2 linked regions of the Butyricimonas faecihominis genome follow. Each later gene encodes a partner of the first gene's protein in a complex. Links are inferred from orthologs where the notes say so. Each region holds a gene or a part of one and is shown on either strand. Other genes may lie near its edges. The genes, in order: meaB and scpA.

Evidence for each region.
Region 2: the proteins of meaB (region 1) and scpA are in contact, whole or in part, in a crystal structure (PDB 8DPB), measured with the Methylorubrum extorquens proteins. The link is inferred for Butyricimonas faecihominis from one-to-one orthologs. Residues at the interface, in SOR26638.1 of Methylorubrum extorquens: Arg20, Ala21, Ala24, Arg25, Thr28, Ser32, Arg33, Arg34, His37, Thr98, Gly99, Gly100, Ser101, Ile102, Leu103, Lys106, Thr107, Ala110, Ala113, Ile114, Asp115, Arg116, Ala118, Phe119, Ile120, Arg121, Pro122, Pro124; in SOR27001.1 of Methylorubrum extorquens: Glu577, Glu578, Asn579, Asp580, Gly581, Arg582, Arg583, Arg585, His596, Ala604, Ser605, Ala608, Asp609, Gly611, Phe612, Asp613, Val614, Asp615, Ile616, Gly617, Pro618, Leu619, Glu625, Arg628, Gln629, Val631, Glu632, Asn633, Asp634, Glu661.

Annotation. Positions count from the first base shown.
Region 1 is NZ_AP028155.1:2,229,228-2,235,088, reverse strand. Bases 2,058-4,832 are described here. They hold meaB (methylmalonyl Co-A mutase-associated GTPase MeaB), read right to left. Parts: upstream 4,114-4,832; coding sequence 3,001-4,113; downstream 2,058-3,000. Other genes in these bases: R8806_RS09260 (fimbrial protein), read right to left, coding at 4,594-4,832; R8806_RS09275 (type I restriction enzyme HsdR N-terminal domain-containing protein), read left to right, coding at 2,058-2,280. Outside these bases: R8806_RS09285 (AMP nucleosidase), read right to left, coding at 1-465; R8806_RS09280 (S-adenosylmethionine:tRNA ribosyltransferase-isomerase), read left to right, coding at 573-1,832; more of R8806_RS09275, read left to right, coding at 1,837-2,057; more of R8806_RS09260, read right to left, coding at 4,833-5,861. UniProt on the Escherichia coli protein: Binds and hydrolyzes GTP. Likely functions as a G-protein chaperone that assists AdoCbl cofactor delivery to the methylmalonyl-CoA mutase (MCM) ScpA and reactivation of the enzyme during catalysis.
Region 2 is NZ_AP028155.1:3,330,427-3,336,460, reverse strand. Bases 1,765-4,712 are described here. They hold scpA (methylmalonyl-CoA mutase), read right to left. Parts: upstream 4,343-4,712; coding sequence 2,186-4,342; downstream 1,765-2,185. Other genes in these bases: mutA (methylmalonyl-CoA mutase small subunit), read right to left, coding at 4,375-4,712; R8806_RS13815 (hypothetical protein), read left to right, coding at 1,765-1,981. Also shown: R8806_RS13825 (glycosyltransferase family protein), read left to right, coding at 1-574; R8806_RS13820 (Rpn family recombination-promoting nuclease/putative transposase), read left to right, coding at 703-1,578; more of R8806_RS13815, read left to right, coding at 1,586-1,764; more of mutA, read right to left, coding at 4,713-6,034. UniProt on the Escherichia coli protein: Catalyzes the interconversion of succinyl-CoA and methylmalonyl-CoA. Could be part of a pathway that converts succinate to propionate.

The sequences.
Region 1 (5,861 bases):
CACTCCCGTGTAATATTGCCTGTCATGATTCGTGATTATTTTTGAACAGGCTTTCTGAACGCTGAAAGAGGGTAGGGAAGGGACTTCTTTCGGCATGTAGTCGTTGGATGTACCCTCGCCTTTAATGGCGGCAATAGGAAGGATGTAGTCCCCCTCGTGGTGTTTGGCTTTTAGTCCCCCGCATTTCCCGATAAATAGCACGGCCTCTGGTTCTATGGCGGAAAGCAAGTCTAGAACGGTGGCGGCGTTGGCGCTACCCATTCCGAAGTTAATCATGGTGATCCCGTCGTGCGAAACGTTGGGCATATTTTTATTCTCGCCAATGATAGGAGCATTGTATTTTTCAGCGAACAGATCTAGGTAGTAATCAAAGTTAGTCAGGATGATGTGTTTTGAAAAATCTTCCAAGGCCCGTCCCGTGTACCGGGGCAGCCAATCCTCCACTATATCTTTTTTTGTTTTCATGCTCATAATATGTCGGTTGGGAAATTTGAGAATGGAGTATCCCATTTCCTTTTTTTTCGTTATTTATCATTACTTTTGCAGCCTTAAAAGTAAGATATTATTGCCGAATGACAAAAAAAATAGCGATCGAAAATTCTCGTGAAATGGTAGAAAAGCTAAAAGAAATTAGGATCGAGGATTACACGTATGATTTACCCGACGAACGGATTGCCAAGTTTCCACTGGAAAACCGGGAGGCGTCGAAGTTGTTGATTTATGACGAGGGTAGGATTGACGAGAGGCATTTTTACGAGGTGCCGGAAATTCTTGATGCCGGGAAGATGTTGGTGTTTAACAACACGAAGGTGATCTATGCCCGGATTCTTTTTCAGAAGGTCACGGGAGCCATGATCGAGGTTTTCTGTTTGGAACCTTACCGGCCCTCGGACTACGTGCAGAGCTTTGCCGCTTACGGGAAGTGCGAGTGGAAATGTATGGTCGGAAATTTGAAGAAATGGAAAGAGGGAACGATTTTTTGTCATTACCGGTTTGAGGGGAAAGAGTATCAGTTGGCCGCGACGCGGAAACTTCGGGAAGAGAATGATGTTATCGTGGAATTTACTTGGGATGCCCCGGCCAGTTTCAGTGAAGTGCTAGAGTGTTGCGGACGTATCCCGATCCCACCATACTTGAACCGGGAGTCGGAAGAGGATGACAAGATTCGCTATCAAACGGTGTATTCCAAAAATGAAGGATCGGTGGCAGCCCCGACGGCCGGGTTGCATTTCAGCGTCCCCGTGTTGAAAGCCTTGCGGGAAAAAGGGATAACGATCGAGGAGCTGACCTTGCACGTGGGGGCCGGGACGTTTCGTCCCGTGAAAAGCGAGACGATCGGGGGCCACGATATGCACACGGAACATATTTCTGTTCGGCGGGAAGTCGTGGAGCATCTGTGTACTCACCCGGAAAATATTATTGCCGTGGGAACGACATCCGTCCGTACGCTGGAAAGCCTTTACTGGATGGGCGTGAAACGAATTTTGGGAGATGAGGATTTCAGTTCTCTGGGACAGTGGGAGGCTTACGACTTGCCTTCCGGTTACTCGTTGAAAGAGTCTATGACTGCCTTGCTGGGGTGGTTCGATGAACGAGATGTCGAATTGTTGAAGGCTAAGACCACGATTATTATTGTTCCCGGCTATTCGTACCGGGTGATCACGGCGATGTTTACTAATTTCCATCAGCCACAGAGTACGTTATTATTATTGGTTGCGGCGGCTATCGGGGAAGATTGGCACAAAGTGTATGATTACGCCTTGGCTCATGATTTCCGTTTTTTGAGTTATGGTGATAGTAGTTTTTTGAAAGTAAGAAAAGATAAAAAGTGATTGCGTGAAAAGTTTGAACTTACCTCCTTTCGAGTACAAGGTGAAAAAGCAGAACGGGCAGATCTGGATTTTCGATATGATTCGGAAAAGGTACGTCGTTTTGACCCCGGAAGAGTGGGTGAGGCAGCATTTTATTCATTTTTTGATCGAGAGTAAAGGTTATCCCGCCCAGTTGATTGCCGTCGAGAAAGAGATTCAAGTGTGCGGCATGAAAAGGCGTTTTGATCTGGTGTGTTATGACAGGCAGGCGAACCCTTACTTGATCGTGGAGTGTAAAGCGCCTTCCGTGGCGTTATCGCAGGCTGTCTTCGATCAGGCATTCCAGTATAATCTGTCCATTGCAGCTCGTTTTATCGCGATTACGAACGGGTGCTTGCATTTTTGCGGGGAGATCTCCGGGAATGGAAAATTTCAAATGTTAGCCGAAATTCCGAATTTTTGCGGGTAAACAGGATTTTTGTTTAAAAGAATTGAACATATCCCCGGCATCGCCTAAGCGATGCCGATGGGAATGTAACATGTTCTTTCACATACAATTTGCAACCATAGAGGCGGACTCTGAATTTCTAAAGGCTACATTAATCCTTCTATATCATTAAACCAACGTTTAATGCCACTCAAATATAAACAAATTTCGCCAAATTCTCACAAATCATTTCTTTTTTTTGAATCTGTGTATCAACAATTCACAGGTTATTAAAAAATTATTATATTTGTTAGGTATGGATGAAATGAATTTTTATTAAACGTTCGTTTAATGATTCTTCTACAAAGGAATATTTGACGCTTGTACTTATCTTAAAACTGTATTTTCGGAATATGTGTTGGTATGTCCTAACATAAATCAATACTTTTATCGGGGCTTAGAATAGATAAAAATTTGAAATTGGATCTATGTTGACCTATTGTTGTCTTGTTTCGTGCGGATGTGTCCTATGTTATTTTTACTAATCATCTGTTAAAATGGCGGCGATAATCGGGCGACTAGGCGGCGACAATCGGGCGATGGCGCCTAATTACCTGCCAACAGTCGCCCAACAGTCAGGTAATTTTCATGTAAAGCCCTGTGAGAAGGTGTTCTCAGGTGATATAAAACCAGAACGGGAGATCATCCAAAGGTGATTTCGGATATTCTCCCGTTCCGAGTAGGTTGGAAGTATTTTTACGATTATAGTTTCGTATCTTCCTTGAAATAGTTGTCTAACAAGCGGAAGGCCGCAGCAAAAGAACTTTCCTCGTTATGCTGCACTTTTTCTTCTGCCTCTTTTATTTGTTCTTTCTGGCTCTGGTAGAAACGATTCCTCAGTTGTTCGTCAATGGTTTCGTACATCCAGTACTTGGCTTGTTCGCTGCGACGGATGTCGAAATATTTGCTTTGTTGGGTTTCGCTGCAATAGTGCAGTATGTTTTCCCATATTTCCTTGATCCCGGTTTTCTCGTAAGCGGAGCAGGTCATGACCTTCGGTTCCACGCCTGATTCGTGAGGGGGGAAGAGGTGAAGAGCATTTTGCAACTGAACTTTAGCAAGTTCGGCACGGGTGATGTTGTTACCGTCAGCCTTGTTAATGATAATACTGTCGGCCATTTCCATGATGCCTCGCTTGATGCCTTGCAATTCATCCCCGGCTCCGGCAATTTGTACCAGCAGGAAGAAATCGACCATCGAATGTACGGCAGTTTCACTTTGACCGACCCCGACGGTTTCAATCAAGGTAATGTCAAATCCGGCAGCCTCGCAGAGCAACATGGCCTCTCTCGTTTTGCGGGCAACGCCGCCCAGCGAGCCGGCCGATGGGGAAGGGCGGATGTAGGCGTGTGGATCACAGGCTAACTCTTCCATACGGGTTTTATCTCCAAGAATACTCCCTTTTGAACGTTCACTACTCGGGTCGATGGCAAGCACGGCAATTTTATGTCCTTGTCCGGTAAGGAATTTCCCGAACGCCTCGATGAAAGTACTTTTCCCGGCCCCGGGTACACCCGTGATCCCGATACGGACGGATTTACCCGTGTTCGGGAGGCAACGGTTGATTACTTCCTGTGCCATGGCTTGGTGGTCAACGCGGGCGCTTTCCACGAGGGTAATGGCTTGGCTTAAAATGTTAATGTCCCCGCGAAGAATACCTGCCACGTACTCGTCCGCGGTAAGCGTCTTTTTCCTCAGATGCTTCAATCTTTCTGCGATGGCCGGGTTCACGGGATCCGGCTGTTCGATACCCTTGTTGACGGCCAGTCCTTCATAACAAGCTTCGTTTTCAGGATGTTCTATATTTTGTTGCATAGCGTTTTAAATTAATCTTCGACAAAGATAGAGTTAATGTGGGGAAGTTACAAGTAAAAAATCGTGGTTTCAGGGTGAGTCTTATCCCGGAAAGTTTATTGTATGCAGGAGCGATGAATAACGAGGAAGGCGAGATCCATCGCGGAATCTCGCCTCGGTATTCAGGGAATCTTGATGAAAAGAGTCCCCTTTCTGGTTGCATTTATTTTCTTTTTTGTAACGTTGGTTTAAATTTTATCACTTTCCGGGAATCAAGGTGTCGTCGTTCTTTCGAGTACACGTTGTAACTTATTCGCGGGCCTCGCTCTTGGGTATAAAAGGAACCGAATCCCATGAACGTCACCCGTCCCCCGGCGAGTATAACCTCGGAAATGCAGTCGATCGTAGCTTGTAGCGTCGTGTGAACGTCCTTTTTCTTGAATCCGGTGCGCTCTGCGATAAGTGCTGTAAGTTCTCGTTTATTCATATATACTTTTTTTACTAATTAATGTCTCTTACACAGCGGACTCCGCCACGGTCTTCGTCTTTGTGATTAATCAAGTAATATACCGATCCTTCATTTTCAACGGAAAAACCAACGCGTTCGCCACCGGCTGTGTTAAAGCTGAAACTACTTCTGGAAAAATGGTCGCTCAGGGGCCAAGAGGTCGCGTTTCTTGGCATCCTGGAGTACATTAATGCCAGTTCTCTTTGATTGGGAACCCTCCATCCTTTGGGGCATACCGGATTTGTTCCTCCGGGTTGAGAGCGGGCGTTAACCATCTCCCAGGTTAACCCGTTTCCGTATGTCTTGGCATTTATTTCAAAAGCGTTCCAAGGTTTGTTGTACCCGCGAACGTCTCGTTCGTTGTGATTGGGCAACTCTTCTACGGTACTGAAACCTCGTATCGATTTGGGATCTAGTTTTGTTAAAGTGATGGTTCTATTTGCGGCATCATACGTGACGAAATCTTCTGGATGGTCATTTTCGCTCGCCTTTTTGGCTAGTCCTAGATTCCTGACACACCTGTAGTACACCTTGGTCGAGGTAATGGATCCGGGTCCATTTAAAGGACCGACGGTTGAACCTTCCGAAGACCACAATATCTGGGGAATGTCCCTGTAAGTATAAGGAAACAAATTAGTACCCAATCCTTGGCGGTCTTTATCTAGTACGGTGCTGCTGGCGTACCATTGTTTGTTTTCTTCCCACGTGCTGAATTTGTATAGTCGGGATTGCGAGTCAAAGGAGTTTTCTCCGATCCACAAGTCCGAGAGTTGATTGATACTGGCCAAGTACCATTGAACCTCCTCCTTGTCGATTCGCCCGTTGCCATTCATGTCGCGATTAAGGCGCAAGCATTTGTACTTGGCCGCTTCATACGAAGCTTGCATTTCCCATGTCGTGGGATCTATGTAGGTGTTCCAATTCATGGTTTCGTTTCCAATCCACATGTTGATGGAGTTTTTTCGTCCGTTATTGAGATCGTTATACGTGCGATTCGTTTTAGTTCTTTCTGTTTCAAACGGGAGAAGAGTTTCATCCTGTATAGCCTCGGAGCCCCATGCGGTGAAGTTTTCAGTCAAGTTTTTGTTATACATGGTTTGTATGGATGATTGCCTGATGGAGTACAATGCGATGGATTTGGTACTCATCTGGTCTTGACTGTATTGAAGATTGGATAAAATATTGAGCACTCTTTCCTGTGTATTGACGAATTTTTTCCAAAGCCCGTTTTCCACGGTTTCAGATGTGTTTTCCGGGTTCA
Region 2 (6,034 bases), 1.1 Mb from region 1 along the record:
GACGAAAACATTGGCTCTTTCATTCTATCCCTTAAAGGATTTTTACCGGGAGAGAATGGCCGTCGTACCGCCACTTTTACGGGAAGAGGTGTTACAAGCTGACCCGCGGGATAAGGGATATATTTTAGGGTATATGCTGAATCCCGGGTATGCCGATGAGGTAAAAGAGTGGCATAAATCCCATCCCGATCAGGAGGCTCACTTCTTTTGGGACAAGAAAACTGCTCCTCCGGTTTTTCGGGTAAACGATCGTTTAACTTTCCACCGGATTAATGATGTCAAGTTTCTAGAATACATGCAAGGCTGTTCGGGGTATGTCACGACCGCCGGGTTTGAATCCGTCTGCGAGGCGATGTATCTGGGAAAGCCGGTCATGATGATTCCTACCCACGTGGAACAGGAAATCAATGCTGCCGATGCAGTTGGAGCCGGGGCGGGAATCGAGAGTACGACTTTCGATGTTTCCCGCCTCGTGGAATATATTCCGAGCCATAATGCAGATTCAGGGGTTTTTCGAGCTTGGGTACAATCTGCTGAAGAGTTGTTTATCCGGCATTTGACGACGCTGGTGTAGAAAGTTTATTTACCTTACAATCCATTTTTATGCAAAAGACTTTCAGGTTATGCCGGGTACATTAAACAAGCCTTGGAAAAGTAATTAAAAATGTTTACCTTTGAAGTAGGTAATCAAACGATTTAGTGATGGATAAATACATTCGATTTGACTGGGCCGTGAAACGCTTGTTGCGCAACAAGGCTAATTTCGGGGTGCTGGAAGGCTTGCTGACAGTTTTACTGAATCGCCCGATACAGATTCTTGACATATTGGAAAGCGAGAGCAATCAACAGGACGACAATGACAAGTTTAATCGTGTGGACATCAAGGCTCGGGATAGCGAGGACGAGATCATTATCGTGGAAGTTCAGGTGACGCGGGAATTATATTTCTTGGAACGAATTCTTTACGGTGCGGCCAAGGCCATTATCGAGCATATAGAACTGGGAGAACTTTACTCGGAAGTGAAGAAAATTTATTCTATCAGTATTCTCTATTTCGATATCGGTAAAGGTGATGATTACTTGTATCACGGCCAGAACACGTTCACGGGAGTTCACACCGGCGACCACTTACAGGTAACAATGAAAGAACGTGATGCCTTGGTTCGTCGTCTTCCCTCCGAGATATTTCCCGAATATTTTTTAATCCGAGTGAACGAATTTGACAAGGTGGCTGTAACCCCGCTTGAAGAGTGGCTGGATTATTTGAAAAACGATCACATCCGTCCGGACACGACCACACCGGGATTAAAAGAGGCAAGAGAAAAACTGGTTTACTATGATATGGATCCAAGTGAGCGGGCCGCTTATGATCGTCATGTGGATGCGATCATGATCCAGAACGACGTGTTGGGAACGGCTAAATTCGAGGGACTGGTAGAAGGTCGAGCAGAAGGTCGGGCAGAAGGCCGTACAGAAGGTATTCTTGAAGTTGCTCGAAACATGAAAAAGATGGGAATATCCGTGGAAACAATTATTCGAAGTACGGGATTGCGACCCGAGGAGGTCGAACAGTTATAGGTAATATATGAATGTATTTGATTTATTAATCGGAAATACGGGACAGGCTCTTCAACTGGTGTTCCAATTGGGATTTCTTCCGGTTGAAGAGAATTTCCTAGAATTGACAGACGAGCAGTATCGGCAATTTTCGGCAGAAGTGGGAGGCGTTGATGAAAAACTTTATATGATCGTCACTTCTAATGGACAGGATATTCTGGACGATGATTATAATGAAATCTCTGTAGTGACTGAATCAGAAAAGAATGGATTTTTAAATGCGACGGCAATTATAAAAAAATATTGTGCGGACAAAAATTTGGCTTCTGATAAAGAAAAATTGTGTTATGCCGCACATTGTTTACCCGATTGTTTTTCGAAAGGTACGAAATTTGAAAAATATCATAATCTTTCTGTTGATTAGGGGCAATAAAGTCAACTCGTGGGTATAATTTTGCCTTCAAGGATAGCTTGATATAAGGAATAACAAGTAGTCAACGCCTTAATTTTCCAAAATAAACTGGGTGTCTCTATTGATAAGACAGGAGGATTTGAGTGTAGATAGGGGTGAGGTATAGTCAAGAAAGGGAGCCTTATGGACTCCCTTCCCTTGCCTGATAGCATTTCATTATTTCTTAGCCAAGTCAATCAAAATTTCGAGAACTTGGATTGCACTCTTGGATACTTTGGTACCGGGACCGAATACGGCGATAGCACCCGCATCGAACAAGAATTGGTAGTCTTGGTGAGGAATAACACCACCCACGTAAACGAGGATGTCTTCACGTCCCAATTTTTTCAATTCTGCGATAACGGCAGGTACAAGCGTTTTATGACCGGCTGCTAGAGAAGATACTCCGACAACATGAACGTCGTTTTCAACGGCTTGTTTAGCGGTTTCTTCCGGGGTTTGGAACAACGGTCCCATATCCACGTCGAAACCAAGGTCTGCGTAACCCGTAGCAACAACTTTAGCACCTCGGTCGTGTCCGTCTTGACCCATTTTAGCGATCATGATACGCGGACGACGTCCTGTCATTTCTGCAAACTGGTCTGCCAGTTTTTTGGCTTTCTGGAAGTCTTCGTCTTCCTTGGCAATACTTGAATATACTCCGCTCACGGTTCTGATAACTGCTTTATAACGTCCTGCAACTTTTTCACATGCATAAGAGATTTCTCCCAAAGAGGCTCTCTTCTTGGCTGCGTCTACGGCCAATTCCAACAGATTGCCCTCGCCGGTTTCAGCACAACGAGTGATCGCATCCAATGCGGCATCCACCTCGGCTTGGTTACGGTTGGCTTTCAATTCGTGCAAACGACGGATCTGGGCTTCACGTACTGCCGTGTTGTCCACTTCAAGAATATCGATCGGATCTTCTTTTTCCAAACGATATTTGTTCGTACCCACGATGGTTTGTTCGCCACTGTCAATACGAGCTTGCGTACGAGCGGCTGCTTCTTCGATACGTAATTTTGGAATACCGGATTCGATAGCTTTTGCCATACCACCCAGTTTTTCAATTTCTTGGATGTGAGCCCAGGCTTTTTCAACCAATTCTTGAGTCAAGCTCTCAACATAGTAAGAACCTCCCCACGGGTCGATTGATTTACATACGGTAGTTTCATCTTGAATATAGATCTGGGTATTACGAGCGATACGGGCAGAGAAGTCAGTCGGAAGAGCGATAGCCTCATCCAATGCGTTGGTGTGCAAAGATTGCGTGTGTCCCAAAGCAGCTCCCATGGCCTCGATACAAGTACGCCCCACGTTGTTGAACGGATCTTGCTCGGTCAATGACCAACCTGAAGTCTGGCTGTGTGTACGCAATGCCAAAGATTTCGGGTTCTTCGGGTTAAATTGTTTAACGATCTTAGCCCACAACAAACGTCCGGCTCTCATCTTGGCAATTTCCATGAAGTGGTTCATACCGATAGCCCAGAAGAATGACAAACGAGGTGCGAATGCGTCGATGTCCATTCCGGCGTTAACCCCGGCACGTAAGTATTCCAAACCGTCAGCCAAGGTGTATGCCAACTCGATATCGGCGGTAGCACCTGCTTCTTGCATGTGGTATCCGGAGATAGAGATAGAGTTGAACTTCGGCATATTCTTGGAAGTGTATTCGAAGATGTCAGCGATAATCTTCATAGAGAACTTCGGCGGGTAGATATAAGTGTTACGCACCATGAACTCTTTCAAGATATCATTCTGGATTGTTCCTTGTAATTGGTCAAGAGTAGCACCTTGTTCCAATCCGGCAACGATATAGAATGCCAAGATAGGAAGTACGGCACCGTTCATCGTCATGGATACAGACATCTTGTCCAATGGAATTTGATCGAACAAGATCTTCATGTCCATGATAGAGTCTACGGCAACACCGGCTTTACCCACGTCACCGATTACACGCGGGTGGTCTGAGTCATATCCGCGGTGAGTGGCTAAGTCGAATGCTACAGACAAACCTTTCTGTCCGGCAGCCAAGTTACGACGATAGAATGCATTTGATTCCTCTGCGGTAGAGAATCCGGCATACTGACGGATTGTCCAAGGACGCATCGGGTACATCATGGAGTAGGGACCACGTAAATATGGAGGGATTCCGGCAACATAATCCAAGTGCTCCATCCCTTTTAAATCTTCAGCCGTGTACACGGGTTTTACCGGTATCAGCTCGGGTGTCAACCAGTTTTTCTCAATGTGATTAGCTTTTTCCCATTCTGCAGCAGCAGTGGTAGCTTTCTCTGTTGACTTGATATTTATATCTTTGAAATTTGGTTTCATCTTTCAATTTTTGATTTATGACAAATCGTCAATTACTTAATTCCCAATTTTTGTTGGTATGCTTTCAAGTCTTCCAGCACGTTACATTTCACGTGAACATAGTTCTTGATGCCAATTTCTTCTAGTTGGGGTCTGCATTCCGGGTTACCGGCAACAACGATGATTGCTTTGTCCTGCATTGCTGCATATACTTCCGGTGCGATAGTAGCGTACTCGTCATCCGAGCTACAGATTACCACGATATCAGCCTTGTTGTCCATGCATGCTTTAGCACCTTCTTCAACAGTCTTGAATCCGTTGTTATCCATTACTTGGAATCCTGCACAAGCGAAGAAGTTACAAGCGAATTGAGCTCTTGCTTTACGCATAGCCAAATTACCCATCGGGAACATGTAAACTACCGGGCGACGACCTTGTTCTTTTGCAAACAAGTCAGTTCTGATACGCATAGCTTCGAAAGCTTGAGTTCCACGGTAAGGTTTCAACGTTTCAACAACAGCGTCGGGAGCGGTTTTGTCTTCCGGCTCTAGGATGCAAGCACAAAGCTCTTTATCCATTTTCTCGTTGAAGTTCGGGAATTGGTTCGTACCCAAGAAGTTTTCTTTCCGGTTAGCGATGTCCTGATCTCTCTTCTGTGCTGTAGCTTTCACGGCAGCCTGTACGAATCCTGATTCAAGAGCTTTCACCATACCGCCTTGTTCTTGTACTTCCAAGAAGAGTTTCCAAGCAGCCTCGGCGATGAATTGGGTTAATTCCTCGATATAATATGAACCTCCGGCAGGGTCAACGATTTTGTCGAAGTGTGATTCTTCTTTCAATAACAATTGTTGGTTACGAGCTACGCGTTCTCCCAGTTCTGAAGGATGGCACTCGTAGATATAGTCGTACGGGTGAACCGTGAACGAGTCAACACCACCGATTGTTGCGGACATGGTTTCCGTTTGAGTACGGAGCATGTTCACGTTCGGATCGTATACCGTCTTGTTCCATTCTGATGTTTCAGCATGGATATTCATCTTGCAAACGCAGTCACAGCAAGGATTGTAAGCTTTCACGATGTGAGCCCACAAATAACGAGCTGCTCTTAATTTAGCAATTTCCATGAAATATTTGGAACCGGTAGCAAAGTGGAAACGCATACGAGGAGCGATGTCCTTCACGTCCATTCCTGCATCGGTTAATTTGTCAAGGTATTCTACTCCGGCAGCCAAGCTGAATCCTAATTCCTGAACGATGGATGCTCCCGAGTTATTGAAGACATATCCACCTACCTCAATGGTTTTGAAGTTTTTCAGTTCGGAAGTGCTTTCCGTGGTAGCCTTTACCACGCTGAACGGGTTCGGGTCACAGAATTTTCCTTCTAAAACGAGTTTGCTGATCGGATCGATATTGATACCTCCCTGTATTTTTTCAGGGTTGAAACCTTTCTCTGCAACGTACTCTTTGAACATATTCAAGATAGCAACTTTGTTGCAGCATACAACGAAGTTAATCTCGATACATTCCAAGCAAATATCTTTCAACAAGGCAGCCATATCGGCTTTCGTGAAGTTCTTGCAATTTGTAAGCACGAATCCGAGTGAGTCAACACCCTTGTTCAGAACATCCAACGCTTTCTTGTTCGCCTCAGCTACATCCTCTACCACGATGTCCTGACGAACGAGCCATTCGTTGTTGTTTTTCTTGTTACCT